DNA from 3 places in the Paenibacillus sp. FSL L8-0502 genome. Region 1 is predicted to be linked to each of the others. Evidence: riboswitches for the same ligand, from Rfam matches in the RefSeq annotation. Region 1 holds a riboswitch; each other region holds the start of a gene.
What was found. Region 1 has a riboswitch for cobalamin ahead of cobJ (precorrin-3B C(17)-methyltransferase). Riboswitches for the same ligand answer to the same signal wherever they lie in the genome.
Positions count from the first base shown of each region.

Region 1 (5,047 bases):
TGGCAGGTAAGAGAGTCGCTCTTGCTGGTCCCCGTAAAGCAGACGAAATGGCGCTGCTAGTTGTGAAGATGGGAGGGGAGCCAGTACATCGTCCGGCCCAGGGCACTGTTTTTCTAGATGATATCGAGCTGCGCAACGCTGTTGTATCGTGGGTAAAGAACCCTCCGGACTGGTACATCTTCACGACAGGCATGGGGCTGGATGCCCTGTTCGATATGGCAGAGGATATGGGTGTGGCTGAGCAGATTATAGAGTTGCTGCAATCTTCCAACATTGCAGCGCGGGGCTACAAGACGGTCAATGGACTCAAAAAGCGTGGCTTTACGCCAGCAGTACGAGACGAGGACGGAAGTTTGATCGGATTGACAGGAGCTTTCGCCCCATACGATCTGAAGGGGAAGGAAGTGCTGTTGCAACTGCATGGCGATCCAGCCCCACGGTTGGTAAAATGGCTGGACGAGCAGGGGGCAGTGACCCGCCAGGTACTTCCTTATAAGCATATCCCACCTGAGGAAGCAAAATTGCAGGCGTTACTAGAGGATGTTATCCATCGTAATGTTGATGCTGTTACGTTCACAAGTGGTCCGCAAATTCGATTTTTGGCCCAATATGCCAGAGAGCAAAACCGAATTGAAGATTTGCTGGAAGCTTTTCGTGAAGATGTCATTGCTGTATCGGTAGGCAAAGTGACCGCACAGTCCATTGTGGAAGAAGGGATTGAACGAATCGTGTTCCCAACTGAAGAACGCATGGGCGCGATGATGGTGGAGCTGGGCAAATATTTTGAACATCGTGATTCGGCGCATGGCTACGGTCTGAAGAGTGTGAACGGTCATTTGAAATGAGTTAGAAAATGATAGTGCTGTAAGCAGAAAATGAACTTATATTTACTAATCCAGAGTAAAATAAAGATAAGGGCCTACGAGGTCTTTATCTTTTTTTGTTGGACATGCATCGATAAAGTTTTTTGTTATAGCGAAAATATTTGTCTAATATAATGAATAAGTTTCGATGCATGATACTTGAGGACAGGAGCTGAGACGTTAATGAATTCTATTTGCGTATTTGCCGGGTCCAGACCTGGACATTCATCGGTATATGTTGAGGCGGCAGGCAAGCTGGGGGAAGCCATGGCTCGCCATCATATCCGTCTGATCTATGGTGGCTCTAGCAGGGGGTTGATGGGAGAGGTGGCGGATGGACTGCTGGCGGGTGACGGTCAGGTCACCGGTATTATGCCCACCCTGTTATTCGATGCAGAGATCGTACATCGGGGAGTTACCGAGTTTATTGAGGTAGCAAGCATGCATGAGCGTAAAGCGGCAATGAGCGAGATGGCCGATGCTTTTATTGCCCTTCCGGGTGGTTTGGGAACCTTTGAGGAGCTGTTCGAGGTATTGTGCTGGGCGCAAATTGGCATTCATCGCAAGCCTATTGGGCTGCTGAATGTAAATGGATATTTTGACCCGTTGATAGAAATGGTACGTCATAGCGTTCAGGAAGGGTTTACCGGAGCTGATCATCCAGCGCTACTGAGTATCTCTGCGGACCCGGACGAATTGCTACATATGTTAAAAAAGAAAGCAGAGAACTTAAAATAAAGCGTTTTTCGTGCTTGCACAACTGATTGAGGCAAGGTTATGATAAGACCCATAATCAAATAGCGGACAGACAAGGTGCCTTTGCGGTTGAGCAAAGGGTAACAGGGAATCGGGTGCAAATCCCGAGCGGTCCCGCCACTGTAAGGAAGAGGATTTTTTTAATTGGTCACTCGTGAAAAACGGGGAAGACGAAAGAATCCGTTGATGCCAAGCCAGGAGACCTACCTTGATCTGTATGCACCGTTAACCTTCGCGGAGAGGATGGGTGTACGAAATCAGGAAATCAGGCACACGTTGCTTTTTCCATGTTGGCTAGAGGTTTGCGTGGATATGAACGTGCAGCAGCGTTTGAAGCGTAAACAGACAGATGGAAAACAACGGCAGGCTGGAGGAAGACAAATCGTGTCTTCTTACGCTGTTTGTTCGTCTGATGAGAGATACGTACATAGAAGCCCCATCCGGGTAGGATGGGGCTTTTTTGAGTTACAGGATGTCCAAAAATCATTGGAATAGATAGCATAGCTGCCCTGAAAAGGATGAATAGGAGGAGCCCGATGAGCCCATTAGGAAAATTGTTGGTGATTGGATTTGGACCAGGAGATATGGAACATATCACAAAACGGGCGCTGGATGCGCTGGCCGAAAGTGAGGTCATTATCGGCTACAATACCTATGTTGATTTGATCCGTCCGTTGTTGAACGGACAGGAGATTGTACGTACAGGGATGACAGAGGAAGTGAGCCGTGCGCAGGAGGCGGTTCGCCAAGCAGAGATGGGCAAGAAGGTAGCCGTCATTTCCAGTGGAGATGCAGGAGTCTATGGCATGGCAGGGCTGGTGTACGAAGTGCTGATGCAAAAAGGCTGGCGACGCGAGGACGGAGTTGAAGTAGAAGTCGTGCCGGGGATCTCGGCTATTCAGTCCTGTGCATCACTGTTGGGGGCGCCAGTTATGCATGATGCGTGCACAATTAGTCTGAGTGATCATCTGACCCCATGGGAAACGATTGTGAAGCGCGTAGAAGCAGCGGCTTCGGCCGATTTTGTGATTGCATTATATAATCCGCGCAGTGGCCGGCGTACCCGCCAGATTGTGGAGACGCAGTCCATTTTGCTGCGTTACCGCGATCCGCAAACTCCGGTTGGGCTGGTGAAGAGTGCTTATCGTGAACGTCAGCAAGTTATTGTAACGACGCTGGAAGATATGCTGAACCACGACATCGGGATGCTGACGACTGTAATCATCGGCAATTCCTCGACGACGGTGTATGACGGCTTGATCGTGACTCCGCGCGGATATCAGCGCAAATACACGCTGGATGCGACCGAGCAGGCGCTCAAGCCACATCAGCGGCTCCGCACGGAAGCGGAGCCGTGGTCGCTGGGCGCGCAAGAGGATACACCGCAGGCAGGCGCAGCCCCCACTACGCCCGCTGGACCCTCCGCGAGCGGCGCTGCGGTTGCCACGCAGGCACGCCCGCAAGCGATGGCTGCCGTGCAGGCAACGACTGCTGTGCAAACCGGCGTAGCCCCGGCATCGCTGGCGGCAGAGGCGCTAAGCCGCCTCGCTATCGGCGGTAAGCTGCCTGGCGAAGCCAACGCTCGCTGGAGCGGGCAAGCGCCTGCCGCCAAGAGCACCGCCGGAACGTCAGCGGTGGCCGGAGCGGGAGCCCCGGCCGTGATGGCGACAGGCGGCTTTGGCAAGCCTGCGCTATTTGAGGTGGGCGTTTCCCCGGGTGTGGGAAACAAGAAGTTCACCGCTCGTCAGATGGCGCTGCTCGCCGAGGTAGCGGGTGATGATGGCGAGCTGGAATACACGCCGGATCATCAGATCGTGCTGCGCGTGCCGTGTGCAGACCCCGAGGAACTGGTCGGGCGGCTGCGGGATGAACGATTCATTGTCATGCCGATTGGCGATGTGTTTAAGGTAAAGGCGTGCGACTTCTGCAATATGGAGAAGGATGACGCTGTGCCTGTGGCTGAGCATTTACAGGTTGTACTTGGCGGATTACAGGCACCCAAGGAAACGAGCATTGCTTTGAACGGATGCGGTATGGCCTGCTATGGAGCCGTACTGGAGGATATCGGAATCGTCTATCGCAAGGGTGGGTACGATCTCTTCCTCGGTGGCAAAAAATTCGGCCGCAATGCTCATGCCGCTCAGCCTGTAGCGGAAGGAATTCCGGGTGATCAGATTACGGACATCGTGGAGCATGTCATCGCTGAATATAAGGAAAAAGGACATCCGAATGAGCGCTTTCATAAATTTTTTAAGCGTGTAGGTGTCGTTGCGGGGTTCCGGCATGAAGATGCACCAGTAACGGTAGAAGTGAATGCGGTTTGTGGTGATTAATGGACTGAAGGCCTGATGAACGGGATACAAGCATATATATAAAATAGGGCGTCATGCAGGCTATCCCTATTAAAGAGGAGGAAACAACAGCAGTGGATGCAATATTGTTGGTTGGACATGGAAGTCGGGACCCGGAGGGGAACCAGGAACTGCTGGAATTTGCACAGGCAGTGGCAGATCGGGTACCGGATATGTGCGTGGAAACCTGTTTCTTGGAGCTGGCACGTCCCAGCATTGCTGATGGGATGCAAACTTGTGTGGAGAAAGGGGCGACGCGTGTCGTTCTTATTCCGATTATTTTGTTCGCAGCGGTACATGCCAAAATTGATATTCCGATGGCTATTGACCGGGCAAAGGCGAAATATCCGCAGGTGGAATTTGTATACGGACGTCCGATTGGTGTTCACGAGAAAATCGTCAGCATTCTGCTAAGCCGCTTGAAAGAGGCCCAGCCGGTTGCAGTTCCAGCGGGGATGATTAGCGCTGTCGAGGCATCTGTCGAGGTACCTGACGAGGAAACGGCGGTACTTGTATTAGGACGCGGAAGTAGCGATCCAGATGCGAACAGTGACTTTTTCAAAATCACCCGTATGCTGTGGGAGAAGCTTTCTTATACATGGGTAGAGAGCAGCTTTATCGGTGTGACGCAGCCTTCCTTTCCCGATGGATTGGAGCGTTGTGTACGATTGGGGGCCAAAAAGATTATCGTGCTTCCCTATTTTCTGTTCACGGGTGTGCTGATTAAACGCATCGGAGAAATGACCCAGGAATTTGCCGAGGCTCACCCTGCATTACAAGTGGAGATGGGCGGATATTTTGGTTTCCATCCCCAATTGGTTGAACTGGTGCTGGAGCGAGCTAAGGAAGGTTTGTTCGGCAAGGTTACGGCCAATTGTGATAACTGCCAGTTCCGTCTGGAGGCGCAGGAGCACCACCATCATCACCACGATCATGACCATGACCACGATCATCATCATGAACATGAACATCACCACCATCATGCACATGAGCACGACCATCATGATCACCATACACACAGCCACGATCACACTCATGAGCATGTCCATGCTCACAGCCATGATGACCATAATCACC
Region 1 covers NZ_CP151958.1:5,364,171-5,369,217, reverse strand. Annotated here, with positions in the region: gene NSQ57_RS23460 (uroporphyrinogen-III synthase) at 1-845, shown strand, start outside; gene NSQ57_RS23455 (TIGR00730 family Rossman fold protein) at 1,047-1,601, shown strand; cobalamin riboswitch at 1,658-1,845, shown strand; gene cobJ (precorrin-3B C(17)-methyltransferase) at 2,156-3,952, shown strand; gene NSQ57_RS23445 (sirohydrochlorin chelatase) at 4,045-5,047, shown strand, end outside.

Region 2 (5,047 bases), 250 kb from region 1:
TGTATAAGTCCCAGGTGCTTTGCGTGTACCGCGTGGTAATGCCTGAAGTGAAACACTATTAGTTGTAATCGCATTTTCCTTTTGATCAGGTAAGATAATATCTTTGATGTAACCTTCACCATCATAAATTACTTTTAAACCAGGCTGAGGTTCAGGGTTGTCAATATGATATACCGGCAGTGATTTGGCTTCTTCTTTGATTTCCTTAATTAGTGCCTCTTCTTTTTGTAGCTCAATTTGTTGTTCAGCAGTAAGTGGAGCAACAGCAGCTAGAGATTTTTGTGGTTCAGGTACAGGAGTTCCTTTTTCCAATACAACCATGTTATTGTTCTCGTCATATTGGATGATTGTACCCGCCAACATTTGGTCAGGGATTTTTTCCCCTTTCTCAGCATGAGAGATTGCTGGACTGACGACTCCCCAAGAAATGAGTAGCGTTACAGCTAGAAAAGCTTGTGGTAGATACTTTACTTTCATACAAAGCTTCTCCTTGAAAAATTTGTAAATCCATAGATAGCATAAATGAGCTCACATACTATGTCAACCTTTTAATGGAATATATGAATATATTTATCTATATTTTTATAAGCGAGAGTTCATTAGCCTGACATATACGACATTTAATGACAGTTTTATAACAGCAGATTTGATAGTCCAGTAGGAGTAAGAAGCTAAAGGAGTTCTCCAAATGAACATTAGGAGCTTATTAATCTACTAGAACAATTTGCTAGAGTGATGGGTGATATCATGGTATAATTTACCTTATGGATTTTGAATAGTGGTGGATGTTTTCGGACCACGGTGTAGCTTCCTGAGAGGGGGTGAAGCCGATGGTCAACCTTGTGTCGTGCTACGATGTGTTGCGTTGGATGGTTACGTTACTAAGCCTGGTGTTTAGTATTCGTAAACTTTATCGCTGGCTACGTCGGAAATTTCGGAACAAGCGAAAACCCACCGCGTAATTAGGTTGGCCCCTAACGGTGGGTTTCGTTTGCATTAACCATTAGTTATGCAGCGCGCCGTGGGTGATCCACAGCCTTTCAAGTCCTAAGAGTCTTTGCCGTTGGCGCGGCGAAGACTCTTTTTAGTATACGGACACGGTGGTTTACTCTATACCTAATTTTAACACTTCAATTGCGTACACGCAATTGGAGGTTAGGTCTTGTTTCTACCTTATCGTTCAAATTTAAATTATTGTGCAGCCTTTATTGACAAGCCTGTGACAACAAAATAAGATCGTAATGAAAAGAAATAAAGGAAGAAAACAGGTGTGAGCCGGACAACTCTATGTATGGGGTTTCGTAGAGACGATGTACATAGTTGTTGAGCATGTTCACTTAAAAGGGAAGTTCGGTTGATTCCGACACGGGCCCGCCACTGTATACAGGCATCAGCAGGATACTGCTGGAGCTTTCAGAACAGCCACTGGAATTGTGAAGAACCGGGAAGGCCTGAAAGATACGCCTGGAGTCAGGAGACCTGCCTGTTTTGACATCACTGTCAGACCCACGGGATGCTGGGGAGGTGGTTAGGCGTGCTGCATACGGAATGTCTGAAACCGATCTGATCCCTTCTATGTTTTTGGAGTTGGCTTCGAGGTGAGTTCTGACATTTTATATTGAAGGCATTTCTGACTGCTAATTAAGTGGTCTGGAATGCTTTTTTCGCGTTTTGCGTTAGGTTTATGCGATTTTACAAGATAGAGGGGGATTCATCGAATGATAAGCAGTCGTAGTAGGCGTTCATGGTTGATATGTACAGGGGTGATGCTGCTGCTGGCAGTTATGGCTCTTTCGGGATGTGCCAGCAATAGGACGTCGGATAGCTCCGGCAAGGGTGAAAACGCGTCAGCACAACAAACAGCGACAGATAAAAAGCTGGTAATGGCGTATACATGGAAACCGTCAGGCGTTGACCCGCATGGAGATAATAGCTGGGATGTGATGCGATCCGGTGCAGGTGAGACACTGGTACGTTTGAATGAAAAGCTGGAGCCTGTGGCTTGGCTGGCAAAGGAGTGGAAGCAGGATAGCCCTACAGTTTGGACGTTCAGCTTGCAGGATAAAGTCACTTTTCATAATGGAAAAAGTATGGGTGCAGCAAGTGTAAAAGCGTCTTTGTTACGCTCTATTGAGAAAAGCCATCTGGCGAAGGATTTACTGAATGTGAAGTCCATTGATGTAAGCGGCCCGCTGGCCTTGAAGATCACGACAAACCAGCCGAATGCGGCGTTGGTGTCTAATCTAGCTGATCCATCGACGATTGTACTGGATGTGGCATCGATGAAAGATGAACAGAGTTACCCAGCGATGACAGGCGCCTTTAAAATCAAAGCGTTCAACAAGGACCAATCGTTGGTCGTGGAGCGTTATGACGGATATTGGGGCGAGAAGGCACGACTGGCTGAAGCGACGATGAAGTTCATTACGGACGGGAATTCGCGCCTGATGGCGCTGCAATCCGGCGAGGTGGACGTAGCGACGGATATTCCGGTTGATAACGCAGAGGTACTGAAAAAGAACGGCAAGCTGCAAGTGCTGTCAGCTCCGTCCTTGCGCACCCATATGATCGTGTACAATATGGAATCGCCAGTATTCAAGGATGTGGCGAACCGTAAGGTGGTGGACAGCCTGATTCCACGCGCATCGATTGTGAGCGCCGTCATGAGGGACTTCGGTACGGAGGCAAGCAGCCCGTTCCCGAGCATTCTTCCCTTCGGTAAAGTTGAGCGTAAAGCGCTGGACGGAACGGCAGAGCAACTGTTGACGAAGGATGGCTGGCAGAAGGACGCCCAAGGGACATGGACTAAGCAAGGCAAGCCGTTCGAGGTTACGCTGCTGACTTTCCCTCAGCGTCCGGAGCTCTCTGTTATGGCTGAGGTCATCCAAAGCCAATTGCTGAAAGAGGGAATCCAGGTCAAGATTCGCAAGGTGGAAAATATCGACGAGGCGTTGACCAAAAACGATTGGGATTTTGCTATGTACAGTATGCTTACTGCTCATACAGGAGAGCCGCAATATTTTATGGACATGTTTTATTCTTCGAAAAGCGAAGCCAATGTAAGCCGTTATAGTTCCAAACCGCTAGAGAGTATTCTGAACAGCTTGAAGCTGGCGAAGGATACAGCGCAGCGTAATGCCATGACACTACAAGCGCTGGATATCATCAATACGGATTTGCCACAGTCGTTCATTGTGCATCCTGATAATGTGTTTGGCGTGAAAAAAGGGGTGGGGGGGTTTACACCGCATCCGATCGAGTATTACTACATTACAGCGCAATCCGATATTGCGGAATAACGAGCTGCGTATCCTATGATTCGTTTTATACTGGAACGTGTGGCGCAGCTGCTTATCATTGTATTCGTGGTGTCCACGCTGACTTTTGTACTGATGCGGCTGGCCCCTGGAGACCCTGCTACCATTTTGCTCACCGCGCATAATATCCCTGCCTCTGAGGAGGCGTTGACGACGCTACGAAAGGAACTGGGCTTAAACGAACCGCTTCATATTCAATATGTGAACTGGCTGCGGGATGTGTTCACAGGGCATTGGGGCACTTCGTATGTATCCAAGGAGTCGGTGCTAGCCGAACTGTGGAACAGACTTCCTGCTACTGTGGAGCTAGCTGCTGCGGGCTTCGCCGTCATGACGGTGCTTACGCTGGGGCTGGGGCTAGCTGCCTCGCTAAAAATCAGCGGCCCACTGGATCGTCTGGGCAGGCTGTTCGCCCTGCTGGGATCGTCGATCCCCTCTTTTTGGTTTGGTTTTCTGTTGATCTATCTATTCTCCGTTCGCTTGGGCTGGCTCCCATCCATGGGAAGGGAGGACTGGACACATCTAGTGCTCCCAGCGCTGACTCTTGGCGCAGGTTTGGGAGCTGTGCAAGCACGCGTACTGCGCGCTCAAATGCTGGAGCTGGGTGACCGGAATTTTGTGAAAGCAGCGAAGGCTCGAGGCTTTTCACGTTTGCATATCCTGTTTTTTGAGATATTTAGGCATGCGGTTCTGCCTATAATTACACTGCTAGGTACCAATCTATCATTTATGCTGGCAGGTAATGTGATTGTAGAGACCATTTTTTCATGGCCGGGGTTGGGCAAGTATTTTATAGATGCGATTACACAGCGAGATTATCCGGTGATTCAGGGGTATGTTATTTTCGCCGTATTTTTAATTGTAGGAGTTCAGTGTTTGGTGGATGTGGTCCAGACGGCGATAGATCCGAGGCTACGTTTGCGTTAAGGAGGAAGCTGAAAATGAAAAAGATACGGCTTTCCTTTCAAGGGAGCTTGCTGGCAGGAGGCGTACTGTTTGGTCTGATCGTGCTGCTTGGGTTATTGGCTCCATGGGTCGCTCCTCATGATCCTCTCCAAGTGGACCTTTTGAACCGTCTGGCACCACCCAGCCGGAAATATCCTTTCGGTACGGATCATCTGGGCCGGGATGTGCTATCACGGCTAATTTACGGGATTCGGATGAGCGTGCTAATCGCATGTGCGATTACTGTAGCTACGTTGTGCTTCAGTCTGCCTATAGGGTTGCTTATTGGTTATGTGCGCGGACGCGTGGACCAGCTGGTTATGCGAGGAATCGACGGGGTACTGGCTTTTCCTGATATTATTTTAACAGTGGCAATTGTCGGTATTTTGGGTCCGGGTTTTGTTAACATGACCCTTGCGATTATTGCGGTACGGTGGGCGGGCTATGTCCGATATATCCGTAGTCTGGTTCAAAAAGCTTGTCAGGAGGACTACGTTCGGTATGCCCGTTTATCCGGCAATTCACACGTACGTATACTGAGCCGTTATGTATTGCCACAAGCGTTGCCGCAATTGTTGGTTTATGCGGTATGGGATATCGGACGCGTGGTGCTGATGATCGCTGGGCTGTCCTTTCTTGGACTGGGGGTACAGCCGCCCAAGCCAGAGTGGGGCGTGATGCTGCATGATGCCACCTCATATTTTCAGGTGGCTCCGCATGTCATGATTTTCCCAGGCTTGGCGATTATGCTATTCGTACTTGCCTGCCAGCTTTTGGGCGACCGC
Region 2 covers NZ_CP151958.1:5,613,978-5,619,024, reverse strand. Annotated here, with positions in the region: gene NSQ57_RS24600 (hypothetical protein) at 1-477, opposite strand, end outside; cobalamin riboswitch at 1,302-1,502, shown strand; gene NSQ57_RS24595 (ABC transporter substrate-binding protein) at 1,719-3,299, shown strand; gene nikB (nickel ABC transporter permease) at 3,315-4,244, shown strand; gene NSQ57_RS24585 (ABC transporter permease subunit) at 4,259-5,047, shown strand, end outside.
Region 2: it holds a riboswitch for cobalamin, as region 1 does, so the genes downstream of both, NSQ57_RS24595 (ABC transporter substrate-binding protein) here and cobJ (precorrin-3B C(17)-methyltransferase) in region 1, are expected to answer to the same signal.

Region 3 (5,047 bases), 2.0 Mb from region 1:
GCTATCGATCAGCTGACGCAGCTTGTCGTTCATACCTTCCACTCCCTGCTCTTTTTAAGTGTGTTTCATCGTTTATTTAATCTGCTGTATCCGAAGCGCTCCTGCGCAGCAAGAGCTGCGGCACACCGCTATCAGGATGCGGAAGCATCACAGGCTCAACACCGTATACTCGTCGAATCCGATCCTCAGTTAATAACTTCGATGAAGCTCCCAATCCTTCAACCATTCCATCCTTGAGTACAAGCAAATCTTCGCAAAATTGGGCTGTCAAGTTAAGATCATGCAAGACCGCAATGATCGTCACACCCGTTTCTTGGCGCCAATCTGCCAGCAGTTCCATAAATTCAAGCTGATAGCGCAAGTCCAGATAGGTCGTAGGCTCGTCCAGCAGCAATATTCGTGGCTCCTGCACCATTACTTTTGCTAAAGCTACACGCTGTCGCTGTCCCCCACTCAAACGGTCTAATGCTCTGTCCGCCAGCGTGGTAAGACCCAATCGCTCCAGCACGCGATCCGCGATCGCCTCCACATCAACACCCTTTTCCCTGCCTAGCCAGTCCTGATGGGGAAAACGTCCCATTTCTACGACTTCCCTGACGGTGTATCCCACGGGAGGAAGCCCTTCCTGTTGGAGTACGGCTATGAGTCGGGAAAGCTCTTTCCTGCTGTAGCTACCGACCTTTTTGCCATAGATATGAACGTTTCCCGAAGTTGGCTGATCTACACCGGAAAGCAAATGCAACAAGGTCGATTTTCCACTGCCGTTCGGACCAATAATCCCCCACCAAGTTCCTTCGTCGACGCTCCAGCTTATATTTTTTAAAGCATGGAACTCTCCATAGGCACGTGTCAGACCCACTACCTCTAATGCCCGATCACGCACCTTCTGTGATTCACTTTGTTCTGTCACAGCAGTCCCCCCCTGCGCAGCTTCTTGTTTCGGTACAGGAGATATGCGAAGAACGGTGCCCCAACAAAGGCCGTCATCACGCCCAGAGGAATTTCTGTGGGGGCTAACAATGTGCGAGCCGCCGTATCTGCCCAAGCCATAAAAACAGCTCCGCCGAGCGCAGATAATGGAACAATCATACGGTAATCAGGACCTGTCACCAGACGAATGATATGCGGTACAACGAGTCCAACAAAGCCAATCACGCCACACACCGAGACAGCGGCTGCTGTCAGCAGCGTGGAAATAATCAGAACAGATAGCTTCGTCGCATCTACATGAACTCCCATGTGCGCCGCCTGACGTTCACCCAAAGCCAAAATATTCAGCACACGTGCCCGGTTCCATAGAAATACCAGCCCTATGACCACATAAGGTAAAAGGATTCCTGTATATGACCAACCGCGCAGACTAAGACTTCCCATCGTCCAGTACAATATTTCATTGACCGTCTCCTTCGACATGGCTGTCAGAAAGGAAACAACCGCTCCCAGAAAGGATTGCATCACCACACCCGACAAAATGAGACTTTGTGTCGGAATTTTCCCACCTTCCCGTGCCAACGTCAGCACCATCCACAGCGTAAGCATTCCGGTCGTAAATGCCACTAGCGGCAGCGTCCATATGCCAACAAATGAAAATTGAAGGCCCCAATAAATCAGTACTGCCGCTCCTACCGAAGCCCCCGAGGATACCCCCAGTGTATACGGATCAGCCAAAGGATTACGCAGCACACCCTGAAATCCGGCTCCCGCCAGCGCCAGCGCTGCTCCTACCAACATTCCCAGTAACACTCGTGGCAATCTGACCTTCAAAATAATCTGCTCTGAGGATGTATTCCAATCCGGTGTAAACGTATCGCCTAACCACGGTAGGTGGTTAACCAGAATGCCCGTGATTTGGCTGACCGGAAGCTTGGCCGAGCCGATGCCAAGACAGAGCAGCAGCGTCAGCAACAGCAGGACAAGACCTGTCCCTCCAAAGCCGATCAGTTTACGGTTCATTTGAAAATTTCAGGATACACGCCCTTGGCCACTTCCTTGAGACCTTCCGTTACGCGTGGACCCGGACGACTGATCAAATTATCATCCACGGCAAATACCCGGTTGTGGCGAACAGCCGATATTTGATCCCATCCACTGCGAGCTTTAATGATATCACCGAGCGTCTGGCCCGTTTTGTCGTCCTTGACACTTTTGCTGTACAAAATCACGTCAGGGTTCGCAGCAATAATATTTTCTTCACTAATTTGGTACCACCCCTTCTGCGTGGCACCTACATTTTCGCCGCCCGCCAACGTAATCAGCTCGTCCATAAACTCGCCTTTACCCACTGTCCAGCCTGGTGAAAACTCGACGTATACCCGCAGCTTCTGCCCTTTACCGATATTTTTAATTCCTTCTTTTACTTCTGCTACATCTGCTCTCATCTTGTCAGTCACCGCTCTTGCTTCTCTCTGATGATCGGTGATTTTCCCATACAATTCGATGTTAGCCATGACATCTTCCACTGTCTTCGGTTCCGTTTTAAAAATCATAATTCCCATGTCGCGCAGCTTGGTCGTAGCCTGTTCACTAAGTGATATCCCTGCAAAAACGACTTCCGGGTTCGCAGCAATGATCGCCTCTTCGTTTGGTTTCATAATACCGCCCACTTTAGGCTTTTTCGTAGCTGCTTCCGGGTAATCAGAGTAGTCGGAGACGCCGACAATTTCCTTATCCAGCCCAATGGCGAACAACGCCTCGGTTTCTGCCGGGGAGACGGAAACGATTTTATCCGGCGCTTTTTTGAATGTAAATTCCTGTCCTGTTGCATCTTTAACTGTGAGCGGGTAAACCGTTTTGCCCGGAGGCTCTTGTGCGTTTACTGCCTGTCCCGGCTGCTGTGAAGAAGCCTGACCCTCTTTATTTTCTGCATTTTTTCCATTAGCGCCACATGCACTCAGCACAACTGCCAAAATCAGAGCCAATAGACCTGTTGTCCACACCTTTATTTTTTTTCCTGCCATGATTTGCACCCCTTCATAAATAAATCGTTAAGAGCGTTACTTGAACATCATCAGATATCTTCTAAATCTAGCCTTCTTTTCCTATCAAAAACCCCCGCATCCTCATATCAGGACACAGGGGTCACGTTAGCGCAGATCGTGCGCAGGCGGCAGCTTCTTTCCGCATGGACAGTCACTGCGAACACGTCATCCTTTCCTCGAAGGATTATGGTGACAGGCGGACGGGCAGGTATCCTGACTTATGGTAAAATACATGTCCTGAAATTCTTTCATATGCTTAGTAACATTTAAAGAGGACTAACGGGCATGTTTCCATTTACAGTGGCGGGACCGCGCCGGATTCACACCGACTTCCCTTTTAACAGCGCAGGGAGGGAAACCATAGTTTCATCACGCTGCGCCGACCTCGTCTGCTGGATATTTGATGTAGTGGTAGTCAAGCCGTTCTTTTACTTGATGATTATAGGTTAAAATGAGGCGGCTTACAACCCAAACAGCCTCTTTATCCGCTGGTGTCTAACCTAATGAGGAAGCATTTCCGCTATGTAATTGTGCGGTCCTGCCAGCCTCAATTGAATCCTTAATGCTTCTCCCGGCTTCGGATTCAGACTCCAAAAATCATGGCCCGGTATCAGCATGCAAGCTAGCTGACGAATTACGCCACCATGCGTAACGACCAAAACAGAGGGCGACGTAGCAGTCAAATCCATGGGTTGAACTTCCATAGCAACACGCCATTCATACAGAGAGTCAAGAAATTTGCGCAGACGATTTACAAAATCTGTCCAAGACTCTCCACCAGGTGGGGTGATCCGTTGCGGCTCATCAATCCAAGCCCGATACAACGACACATCCTTGAGCATGTCATACGTTTTTCCATCCCACTCGCCAAAATGAAGCTCTCGCAGACATGGTTCCATCATAGGAGGCATAGTAGATAGGGAACGCCCAGACGTCAACTCTGATTCCGGCACAATGATCTGCAAGGTCTGGCGACATCGCATTAAGTCGCTGCAATAGATTCGAGCAAAGGACTGACCTTGCAATTTTTCCTGCAAAGGCTTTAATTCCTGCTCTGCCCCCGGTAGCAAACCTAAGTCGGAGTGTCCCAGATATCGACGTTCCTTGTTCCATAAGGTTGTGCCGTGACGAACTAACACGAGCTCCATATCCCAATGCAGATCTTCTTTAGCATCATACGGCACCTTATCCTCCTGTGAGTTCGGTCTTTGTGCGTATTCTACTGTCCTTTTTGCTGCTATATCTTGTTTCAAGAAATGTCACTTCCTGCTCGATCATTATTCAGTGTGTCACTCCTCACCCTCACCGCACCCATCCCAAGGCAAAACAACCTGCGGCTCCTAACAAACACAATCCTACAAACATACTGGACACGGCGAACATCAGCTGGATCGTATGCCGTATATCTTTCGACTCTAGCGGTCGTATCCAATCCCCCATGTATGCACGAAAGGAGCGCACGCCATGATACACATTATATCCTCCAAGACGAATCCCCAATGCACCAGCAACAGCCGATTCCGGGAAGCCACTGTTCGGACTTGGGTGCAGACGAGCGTCTCGCTTGACTGTGCGCCAGCTTCTTGCAGCATCTCGTTTGTACATCCACGCCGCTATCACAAGCATTGCCGCTGTCAGGCGTGCTGGAATGTAGTTAGCCACATCATCTAGACGTGCTGAAGCCCAGCCTAAATGCAGATACTTTTCATTTTTGTAGCCAACCATGGAATCGAGCGTATTCACAGCACGATAAGCCAGCGCCAAGGGTGCTCCCCCGATCAAGGCATAAAAAAGCGGGGAAATAATCGCGTCCACGATATTTTCAGCGACCGTTTCAACCGTACCGCGTACAATCTCAGGCTCATCAAGTTGCTGCGTATCCCGCCCGACTATCATGCCCAGCTCCCGCCGTGCCGCAGCCAGGTCATCCGCCTGCAACGCTCGGTAGACTGCCATTCCTGCATCCTTTAGTCCTTTGGAAGCAATCGTGGTCGCAATCAGCACTATTTCTGCGCCGACAGATAACCACGGATGAATCCAGGCAAGCAATTGCAACAGCGCCCAGGCGA
Region 3 covers NZ_CP151958.1:1,566,084-1,571,130, reverse strand. Annotated here, with positions in the region: gene cobT (nicotinate-nucleotide--dimethylbenzimidazole phosphoribosyltransferase) at 1-33, opposite strand, end outside; gene NSQ57_RS06965 (ABC transporter ATP-binding protein) at 77-910, opposite strand; gene NSQ57_RS06960 (iron ABC transporter permease) at 907-1,953, opposite strand; gene NSQ57_RS06955 (cobalamin-binding protein) at 1,950-2,957, opposite strand; cobalamin riboswitch at 3,164-3,356, opposite strand; gene NSQ57_RS06950 (histidine phosphatase family protein) at 3,479-4,231, opposite strand; gene cbiB (adenosylcobinamide-phosphate synthase CbiB) at 4,281-5,047, opposite strand, start outside.
Region 3: it holds a riboswitch for cobalamin, as region 1 does, so the genes downstream of both, NSQ57_RS06955 (cobalamin-binding protein) here and cobJ (precorrin-3B C(17)-methyltransferase) in region 1, are expected to answer to the same signal.